One region of the Tardiphaga sp. 862_B3_N4_1 genome, then DNA from elsewhere that is predicted to be linked to it. Evidence: predicted binding sites of a transcription regulator. Region 1 holds the regulator's gene; the other holds the start of a gene.
The links. The regulator PhoB, encoded in region 1, activates phosphate uptake and scavenging genes when phosphate is short. The targets are predictions, from matches to a motif close to TGTCATNNANCTGTCAT.

Region 1 (5,221 bases):
GATCGGGCTCGGCATTCGTGCAATCCCGCCCCTTCAGCTTCGCCTTCATGGCGGCAGCCGCGTTCATGATATTGCGCAACTCGCTGGCCGGCACGGCCGTGAGATCGAGGAAGTGCCGCGGTGACGTGCTCATCACGCGGCTCCCTGCGTCTTTGCAGATGCTTTGCCGGATGAGCCGAGGGCCACGCAAGCCTGTTCCAGCCGTTGCACGGCCTGCTCGATCTCGGACTCGCTGACGATCAGCGGCGGCAGGAAGCGCACGACATTATCGCCGGCGCCAACCGTCAACAGCTTGGCCTCACGCAGTGCTGCAACGAGATCACCGGCCGGCACGACAGCCTTGAGGCCGATGAGAAGACCTTCGCCGCGCACTTCGCTGAGCACATCTGGATGGCCATCGACCACACCCGCGAGTTTCTGTTTCAGCAACAGCGACATCTTCTTCACATGGTCGAAGAAGCCGGGCTTCAGCATGATATCGAGCACGGAATTCGCCGCGGCCACCGCCAGCGGATTGCCGCCAAAGGTCGAGCCGTGGGAGCCGGGCGCCATGCCTTCGGCCGCTTCCGCCGTGACGAGGCACGCGCCGATCGGGAACCCGCCGCCGAGCGCCTTGGCCAGCGACATGACATCCGGCGTCACGCCGATGCGCTGATAGGCAAACAGTTCGCCGGTGCGGCCCATACCGGTCTGCACTTCGTCGAATATCAAAAGGATGCCGTTCTTGTCGCAAAGTTCGCGCAGCGCGCCGAAGAACGCGTTGCTCGGCGCACGCACGCCGCCCTCACCCTGCAGCGGCTCGATGAGAATGCCGGCTGTGTTCGGACCGATCGCCTTCTTCACGGCTTCGATATCGCCGAGCGGCAACTGATCGAAGCCATCGAGCGGCGTGCCGTAGCCTTCGAGATATTTCGCAGCGCCGGTCGCGGCGAGCGTGCCGAGGGTCCGGCCATGGAACGCGCCTTCAAAGGTGATGATGCGGGTGCGCTCGGGATGGCCCTTGGAGAAATGATAGTGGCGGGTCACCTTGATCGCGCATTCCATCGCTTCCGCACCCGAATTGGCGAAGAACACGAAGTCGGCAAAGCTTTGTTCGCACAGCCGCGCGGCGAGGCGCTCGCCGTCCGGGCTCTTGAACAGGTTCGACATGTGCCAGAGCTTGGTGGCCTGCTCCTGCAACGCGGCGACCATATGTGGGTGCGCATGGCCAAGTGCGTTCACGGCAACGCCGCTGGTGAAATCGAGATAGCGCTCGCCATCGGTTCCAATCAGCCACGCGCCTTCACCGCGCTCGAAAGCGACATCCGCACGCGCGAAAACAGGCAGCAAGTGAGCCTGAGAGAGGGGCGAAGACGTTGCGTTGCTGGTCATAACCGATCCGATCGAAAAGACTGCGGCCGCGTCGATGACAACTGTGCGAAATCGAACAACGGACCCTAGAAACGAAACGTGCCGCCCTTCTCGGGCGGCACGTGGGCATTATTCTATGTGTGCTGTGAAGACTGTCAACCGCGCACTGCGGCTTTCGAGTCACACGGAGTCGCAGAAAAAGCCGATTTTGCAGCTTTACTTGCAGAAGCATGTGGACGCGGCATGCCCGACTCTTGCGCGCGAGTCACGGCATATTGTAGCTTTTGCCTCGTCGGATACGACATCTCGTGCGGCGGTAGATCCTTTTGACACATCCAGTGCGGCGTAACAGCCGGACGCGAAATTCGCGCCCGGTGAGCGCTAAAGGATTCTGACCGCAGGGATTTTTGAAGTCTCAACTCGCAGCGCTGCCCGGTCAGGCCGGCGCTCACGAAGGGAAAACGGCGATGACGGTAATGACATGGACCGACGATCGCGTCGAACAGTTGAAGAAACTCTGGGAAGGCGGCCTTTCCGCCAGCCAGATCGCTGCGGAACTCGGTAACGTGACCCGCAACGCCGTGATCGGCAAGGTTCACCGCCTTGGCCTGTCCGGCCGTGCCAAGAGCCCCTCCTCGGCAGCTCCGCGGCAGCGCAAGGCGCGCCCGGCGCAGCAGATGGTACGCGTCGCCCGCCCGATGGCACGCGGCAATACCGCGCTGGCCCATAATTACGAGATCGAGGCCGAGCCCGACCCGATCGCCTATGACAACATCGTGCCGATCAGCCAGCGCCTGTCGCTGGTCGAACTCAACGAAGCCACCTGCCATTGGCCGATCGGCGATCCGTCGAGCGCGGACTTCTACTTCTGCGGCGGCAAGGCCCTGGCCGGCGCCCCCTATTGCGCGCATCACTCGCGCATCGCCTATCAGCCGGCCAGCGACCGCCGCCGCGCGGTGCCAAAGCCGACGCGCTGAGCTGGAAAGCATCTAAACCAAATGAAAATGCCCGGTGATGAGCCGGGCATTTTTTTGTTTTGGGGGAATTGTGAGCGGAGACCTCTCCGCCGTCATACCCGGCGAATGCCGGGTATCCACGTCTTGGCCGAACACAAAGACGTGGATGGCCGGGACAAGCCCGGCCATGACGAGAATAACTGTCGATAGCGGAGTATTACTCCGCCGCCTTGTCGAACCGGTCATCCAGCGCGTAGCCGGCGCCGCGCACGGTGCGGATCGGATCGGGCTCGCCGGCGGGATTGAGCAGCTTGCGCAGACGGCCGATATGCACGTCGACGGTGCGCTCGTCGATATAGATGTCGCGGCCCCAGACGCTGTCGAGCAACTGCTCGCGGCTGAACACGCGGCCCGGATGTTCCAGGAAGAACTCCAGCAGGCGATATTCGGTCGGACCGAGATCGATCGGACGGCTCGAGCGCACGACGCGGCGCTTGTCACGGTCGAGTTCGATGTCGCCAAACGCCAGGACGGTGGCGAGACGCTCGGGAGCGGCACGACGGAGCAGGCCCTTCACGCGGGCGAGGAGCTCCGGCACCGAGAACGGCTTGACGATATAGTCGTCGGCGCCGGTGGCGAGACCGCGAACGCGCTCGCTCTCTTCGCCGCGCGCCGTCAGCATGATGATCGGCAATGCCTTGGTTTCGGGCCGTGCGCGCAGGCGGCGGCACAGTTCGATACCGGACAGACCCGGCAGCATCCAGTCGAGCACCACGAGATCCGGCACCCGCTCCTTCAAGCGGGTGTCGGCATCGTCGCCGCGCGCGACAGTTTCAACGTCATAGCCTTCGGCGTCGAGGTTGTAGCGAAGCAGCGTCGTTAGTGCCTCTTCATCTTCCACAACCAGAATGCGTGCATTCACAGCCATCTTGATCAATATCCTCAGTGACGTCCGACAAGTCTTTAAATCATGATCCTTGCGGAAGACTGGCTTCCACTTTTCAGGGCCATGCTTCAGACAGTCGGCGTATTCGCGAATGTGGTCATGTCGCCCTTCGGGCGCTTGTCGAGGATCTGCTGACCCTCGATCATGTAGAACACGGTTTCCGCAATATTGGTGGCATGGTCGCCGATCCGCTCGATGTTCTTGGCGCAGAACATCAGGTGGATACAGAACGAGATGTTGCGCGGATCTTCCATCATATAGGTAAGGAGCTCGCGGAACAGCGAGGTGCAGATCGCGTCGATTTCCTCGTCGCCCTTCCACACCGTCATCGCGGCCGGCAGATCGTGTGCGGCATAGGCGTCGAGCACGGCCTTGACCTGGGTGGTCACGAGGTCGGTCATGTGTTCGAGGCCGCGGATCAGCTTCAGCGGATGGAAGTCGCTGTCGAGTGCATTGACGCGCTTGCCGATGTTCTTGGAGAGATCGCCGATACGTTCCAGATCGGTGGCGACACGCAGCGCGCCGACGATCTCGCGCAAATCGACAGCCATCGGCTGGCGCTTGGCGATGGTCAGCACGGCGCGCTCTTCGATCGTGCGCTGCAACTGGTCGATCTCGGCGTCGGTGGCGACGACGCGCGCACCGAGCGCGACATCCCGGCGGATCAGCGCGTCGACGGATTCGACAATCTGCCGTTCCGCAAGGCCACCCATCTCGGCGACGAGACGGGTCAGCTCCTGCAGATCGTCATCGAAAGCCTTGGTGGTGTGTTCAAAAGCCATATCTAAATCCTCCCGCGAATATGTCGCGTCAGCCGAAGCGGCCGGTGATGTAATCCTGGGTGCGGCGATCGGTCGGTGATGTGAAGATCTTGTTGGTCTGATCGAACTCGATCAGCTCGCCGAGATACATGAAGGCCGTGCTGTCGGAGACGCGGGCGGCTTGCTGCATGTTATGGGTCACGATCGCGATCGTGTACTGATCCTTCAACTCGTCGATCAGCTCCTCGATCTTCGCGGTCGAGATCGGATCCAGCGCCGAGCACGGCTCGTCGAACAGGATCACTTCCGGCCGCACCGCGATGGTGCGCGCGATGCACAGGCGCTGCTGCTGACCGCCCGACAGGCTGAGGCCCGAGGCGTTGAGCTTGTCCTTGACTTCGTTCCACAGCGCACCGCCGCGCAGCGCTTTCTCGACGCGCACGTCCATCTCCGACTTGGAGATCTTTTCATAGAGGCGGATACCGAAGGCGATGTTTTCATAGATCGTCATCGGGAACGGGGTCGGCTTCTGGAACACCATGCCGACGCGGGCGCGCAGCAGGTTGAGATCCAGCTTCGGATCCAGAACGTTCTGGTTGTCGAGCATGAGCTGACCTTCGGCGCGCTGGCCGGGATACAGGTCATACATGCGGTTGAAGATGCGCAGCAGCGTGGACTTGCCGCAGCCCGACGGGCCGATAAACGCAGTCACGCGGTTCGCCATCAGCGTCAGGTTGATCTTCTTCAGAGCGTGGTGTTCGCCATAGTAGAAGTTCAGGTCGCGCACGGTGACCTTGGGACGGGTCTCGCCCTGCAGGGCCGACGGCGGCGGCATCGAGACGGAAGGAACGCCAGACGACACAGAAAGCTCACTCATTTTGCTGTCCTCTCGGCGCCGAGAATGCGCGCGCCAATGTTAAGGGCAAGTACGGTCAAGGTGATGATCAGGGCACCGCTCCAGGCGAGCTGCTTCCAGTACTCGTAGGGGCTCTGCACGAAGTTGTTGATGGTCACCGGCAGGTTGGCCATCGTCTTGGTGAGATCGAGGCTGAAGAACTGGTTGCTCAGCGCGGTGAACAGCAGCGGCGCCGTTTCGCCGGCGACACGTGCGGTCGCCAGCAGCACGCCGGTGATGAGACCGGAACGGGCTGCACGATAGGCGATCCGCTTGATGACCAGGGAGCGCGGCAGGCCGAGCGCCGAGGCCG
Region 2 (5,221 bases), 730 kb from region 1:
CAGGATCATCAGGATCAGAAACGAGACCTTCTGCCATTCCAGCACGCGGATTTGCTCGGCGAGCTGAAGACCGATACCGCCCGCACCGACAATGCCGATGATGGTGGCGGAGCGGGTGTTGGACTCGATGAAATACAGCACCTGTCCGGCGATGATAGGCAGAACCTGCGGCATCAAGCCGAAACGAATCTCGTGCATTGCGCTGCCGCCGGAGGCCCGAATGCCCTCGACCTGCTTCTTGTCGGCGGCTTCAATGGCTTCCGAAAACAATTTGCCGAAGGCGCCGAAATCCGAAATCGCGATCGCCAGCACGCCGGCAAACGGGCCGAGACCGACGACGTTGATCCAGACCAGCGCCCAGATCAGCGTATCGACGCCGCGGATCGAATCCAGAAACCGCCTGACCGGAAAGCGTAGCCATGCCGACGGAATGACATTGCGTGCCGCGAGCAGGCTGACCGGCAGCGCGAACACCGCGGCCAAAGTCGTGCCTAGCAAGGCGATCGACAGCGTCTCGCCCATCGCCTGCAGATAGGCAGGCAGCGACGAACCGGGATTCGGCGGGATCATCATCATGGTGATCCAGCCGAGTTCGCGCAGGCCGGTCCACATCCGCGCCGGCGAGAAATCGAGTTCATTGAGCCCAAAGATGAACAATGCCAGCGCCGCGACCAGGATGGCGGGCACGCCGGCGCGCGACGCCATCGGGCGGCTGAAGACATCAGGATAGCGCCCGCGCAATGCGGGGGTATTGATGTCAGGCTGCCTGTTCATGATCTGGCTTCCTTGCCGAACAGACGGCCGCGCAGCCAGCCCGTGCCGATGTCGATGATGAAGACCGTGACGATGATCATCAGCAGGATCGCACTGACGTCGGAATAGTAGAACTTTCTGACAGCAACGACGAGTTCCTGGCCGATGCCGCCGGCGCCGACGAAGCCCATCACGGAGGCACCACGCACATTGATCTCGAAGCGCAGCAGCGTGTAGCTCGCAAATCCGGCCGCGACCTGCGGCAGCACCGCAAAGCGCATGCAGTCGATCCAGCCCGCTCCGGTCGAGCGAATGCCTTCCACCGGCTTCATGTCGATATTCTCGACGATCTCGCCATAGAGCTTGCCGAGCGCCCCAACGCAGTGGATCGCAATGGCCAACACGCCGGCCATCGGGCCGAGGCCAAAGGCGATGACGAAGATCAGCGCGAACACGATATCCGGCACGGTCCGGCAGAATTCCATGAAGCGGCGCACGGCAAAGCGCAGCGGCACTGAGGGCGCAGTGTTCTCGGCCGCGAGAAAATTCAGCCCGAAGGCCAGCACGGCGCCGATCAGCGTACCGACATAGCTAATCAGCACGGTCTCGCCGAGCAGCGACAGCCACTTCTTCCAACCCCAGAACCATTCATTGACATCTGTCCAGACCCGGGTGCCGGCTTCGAGCGTGAAGATGCGATCGAAATAGCTGCCGAAGTTGCCGATCTTCTCGATGAAGGTCCTGAGATTAACCTCGGCGCCCAGCGCCGCGACGAACAGCGCTGCAAAGCAAGCCACCACAACGAACAGCGTGCGCAACCGCCGGCGTGCCACCGCCTTGCGATAGGCGTCGTTCAGCGCAGCGAGCTGCGGAGCCGGAAGAATGGAAACGGCGGCGGACATGATGTGCGGGCCTATCTGGGATCAAACACAGAAAAGGAGCCGGACCATTTCTGATCCGGCTCCCTTCAATCGTCTGGCGATCAGGACGCCTTCTTCTTGCGAAGCGCGTCCACGAACTTGATCAGGTCGATGGTCGCGTCCCAATCCTTGGTGGTCGCGGCGTGGAAGCCCTTCTTCTGGCCGTCCGACAGGCGATCAAAAGCCGCCTTGTCCTTGGTCGGTGCATCGACGAAGGCCTTGGCGATGGCGACCTTCAGCTCTTCCGGCAGGTCGGAGCTATAGGCATAGGGGCCGTTGATGATCGGGGCCGACTTGTGGATGATGCGGAAGTCTTCCTTCTTCATCGGCGTGCCGTCGGCATTCTTCAGCATGCCCTTGGTCAGCATCTGCTGCAGCGTCGAGTCGTTGTCGTTGGTCCACTGGTTGGCGGCGACATCGACGGTGCCCTGCGACAGCGCCAGTAGCGCATTTTCGTGGCTGCCGGTGAACACGACCTTGCTGAAATAGGTGTCGGCATCGGAGATGCCCATCTTGTCCAGCTCGAAGCGCGGCACGTTGTTGCCGGAGGTCGAATTCGGATCGACCAGACCGAGGTTCTTGCCCTTCAGATTATCGATGGTCTTGTAAGCGCTGTTCGCCTTGACGAAGAACACCGAGTAATAGCCCGTCGAGCCATCGATGTTGATGTCGTTGGCAAAGGCATCGGTCTTCACGCCGGTGAGGCGGGCGCGCGCGAACGAGGCCGAACCATAGCTGGCGATGTGGATGTTGCCGGAGCGCTGGCCTTCGATGACGGCTGCGTAGTCATTGGCGATGCGCAAATTGACCTTCACGCCGAGTTCTTTCGACAGATAGGCGACGAAGGGCGCCCAGCGCTCGGTGACGCCCGAGGCGTTTTCCGCCGGGATGATGGCGAAGGTCAGTTCCGGATACTTGGCCTTGTAATCCTGGGCCGAGGCCGAGGTGGCGGCGAAAGCCAGCGCCGCGGCGCTGAGCAGAATGGAGCGACGGTTGATCATGACAGTCCCTGTTTTGATCTGAGGTGAAACGTTTTTTCTTGGTAGAAGGCGCGTCTATCGCGGCGATGCCATCGTTACGATGACGTCACCGCGATACTTTCAACGCACGGCGATCACGCACTGCAATCACGCGACGGCGGCAACGCCGTATTCGGGAACGCGGGCGGGCGTCGGCATATGCGCCGATCCCATCACCTCGTCGGCTTCGAGATCGTAGAGTTCGCGGGCGATATGTTCGGTGAGCGCGGAAGGCGCGCCATCGAACACGACGCGGCCGGCGGACATCCCGATCAGGCGATCGCAATAGGTGCGCGCCAGATCGAGCGAATGCAGGTTGCACATCACGGTAATGCCGAAGTGCTTGTTGATACGCAGCAATGCATCCATGACGATGCGGGTGTTGCGCGGATCGAGCGAGGCGATCGGCTCATCGGCGAGGATAATGTCGGGCTGCTGCACCAAGGCGCGAGCGATGGCGACGCGTTGTTGCTGACCGCCGGAGAGCTGATCGGCGCGCTGCGAGGCATATTGCGCCATGTCGAACTGTTCCAGCGCCGACATCGCCAGCGCACGGTCGTCCTCAGGCCACATCTGGGTCAGCGAGCGCCACTGCGGCATCTCGGCCAGACGGCCCATCAGCACATTGGTCAGCACGTCGAGACGGCCGACGAGATTGAACTGCTGGAAGATCATCGCCGAGCGCGCGCGCCACTTGCGCAGATCGCGGCCCTTGAGTGCGGTAACATCGGTGCCATCAAATACGATACGGCCTTCGGTCGGCTCGCACAGGCGATTGATCATGCGCAGCATGGTCGACTTGCCGGCACCGGAACGACCGATCACGCCGACGAATGCGCCGGGCTTGATCTCGAACGACGCGTTATCGACGGCAGCCTTGGCGCCGAAACGGCACGTCAGCTTATCCACCACCAGCATGAGCCACTCCAATGACAATAGACATCGCCACCGGTAACGCCCGCGTTTAACAATGATGTGACATGTGCCCTGCGCATACGGGTTATCGTCGTTGCGGGAAAAGGACGCCCGAATTCATGTGAACGTCACGACGCCGTCACGAAACCGACCGAAGAGGTGCCCGCGCGCCAGCGCACACTCTAATATATCACCCACCGATTCCTCTTCCGTCGCACGAGCGTCACATGGCCGGAAAACAACTCTCGCTCACGCCAGCGGTCGATCCCACCGCGAAACTCGTCGATACCAAGCTCGGCGCCTATACCGAAGTCGGCGCGCGCACGATCCTCAATGAAGTGACGATGGGCGACTATTCATATGTCGTGAATGACGGCCAGATCACCTACACGACGATCGGAAAGTTCTGCTCGATTGCGGCGATGACGCGGATCAATCCCGGCAATCACCCGATGCACCGGGCGACGCAGGCCCACTTCACCTATCGCGCCAGTGCCTACTTCCCCGGCGAAAGCGACGACGCCGACTTCTTTGCCTGGCGACGCGAACATCATTGCACTATCGGCCACGATGTGTGGCTCGGCCATGGCGCCATCGTGCTGCCCGGCCGCAATATCGGCACCGGCGCGGTGATCGCCGCCGGGGCCATCGTGACCAAGGACGTCGCCCCCTATACGATCGTCGCCGGCAATCCGGCGCGGCCGGTGCGGCGACGATTTTCGGAAGCCGTGGAAGACGGGCTGATGGACCTCGCCTGGTGGAACTGGGACCACGAGATGCTACGACAGGCGCTACCGGATTTCCGCAAGCTCCCGGTCGAGGATTTCCTGAGCAAGTATAAAGGCGTCAAGGCGCCCAGACAGATGGCAGTGACATGACTGGACTTTTCATCGACGGCGGACGCACTTTGCTCGGCCAGGACATCGCCGAGACTTCGCTGCAGATTGGGGATGGCGTGATTGCGGACATCGGATCGGATGCGCCCCATGGCGTGCTCGGCCTCGATGCCTCCGATCTGCTGGTGCTGCCGGGGATCGTCGATCTGCATGGCGACGCCTTCGAGCGGCAGTTGATGCCGCGCCCCGGCGTCGACTTCCCGGTCGATGTCGCCTTGATCGACAGCGACCGGCAGGCCATCGCCAATGGCATCACCACAGTGTTTCACGGCACCACATGGTCCTGGGAGCCGGGCCTGCGCGGCGCGGAGAACGCCCGCAAGCTGCTGGATGCCATCGAGACGCTGCGGCCGAAGCTCGCCTCCGACACGCGCTTCCATCTGCGGCAGGAAACGTTCAATCTCGACGCCGAAGATGAGATCGTCGGCTGGCTGCAGGCCGGCCGCATCGATCTGCTCGCCTTCAACGATCATATGGACATCGCCGGAATCTCGAAGCCGGCGAAGCGCGAGCGGATGGTCGAACGCACCGGCCTCACGAGCGAGGCCTTCGATCAACTGGTCGAACGCGTGCTGTCGCGCACCGATGATGTGCCTGCCTCGATTGCCCGCCTCGCCAAAGCGGCGAACGCTGCCGGCGTGCCGACGCTCTCGCATGATGACGCAACCCCTGCGATGCGCGACGACTTCCGCAAGCTCGGCGTCAATATCGCCGAATT

Region 2: phnC (phosphonate ABC transporter ATP-binding protein) is a predicted target of PhoB. The motif match lies at 3,734-3,750, and genes of this name have one in related genera.

The regions. Positions count from the first base shown of each region.
Region 1 is NZ_JBPWQB010000002.1:2,030,735-2,035,955, reverse strand. It holds gene argF (ornithine carbamoyltransferase) at 1-133, opposite strand, end outside; gene AB8B02_RS26875 (aspartate aminotransferase family protein) at 133-1,371, opposite strand; gene AB8B02_RS26870 (GcrA family cell cycle regulator) at 1,818-2,327, shown strand; gene phoB (phosphate regulon transcriptional regulator PhoB) at 2,524-3,228, opposite strand; gene phoU (phosphate signaling complex protein PhoU) at 3,321-4,034, opposite strand; gene pstB (phosphate ABC transporter ATP-binding protein PstB) at 4,063-4,890, opposite strand; gene pstA (phosphate ABC transporter permease PstA) at 4,887-5,221, opposite strand, start outside.
Region 2 is NZ_JBPWQB010000002.1:2,757,817-2,763,037, reverse strand. It holds gene phnE (phosphonate ABC transporter, permease protein PhnE) at 1-774, opposite strand, end outside; gene phnE (phosphonate ABC transporter, permease protein PhnE) at 771-1,655, opposite strand; gene phnD (phosphonate ABC transporter substrate-binding protein) at 1,736-2,674, opposite strand; gene phnC (phosphonate ABC transporter ATP-binding protein) at 2,801-3,610, opposite strand; gene AB8B02_RS30345 (chloramphenicol acetyltransferase) at 3,835-4,485, shown strand; gene AB8B02_RS30340 (alpha-D-ribose 1-methylphosphonate 5-triphosphate diphosphatase) at 4,482-5,221, shown strand, end outside.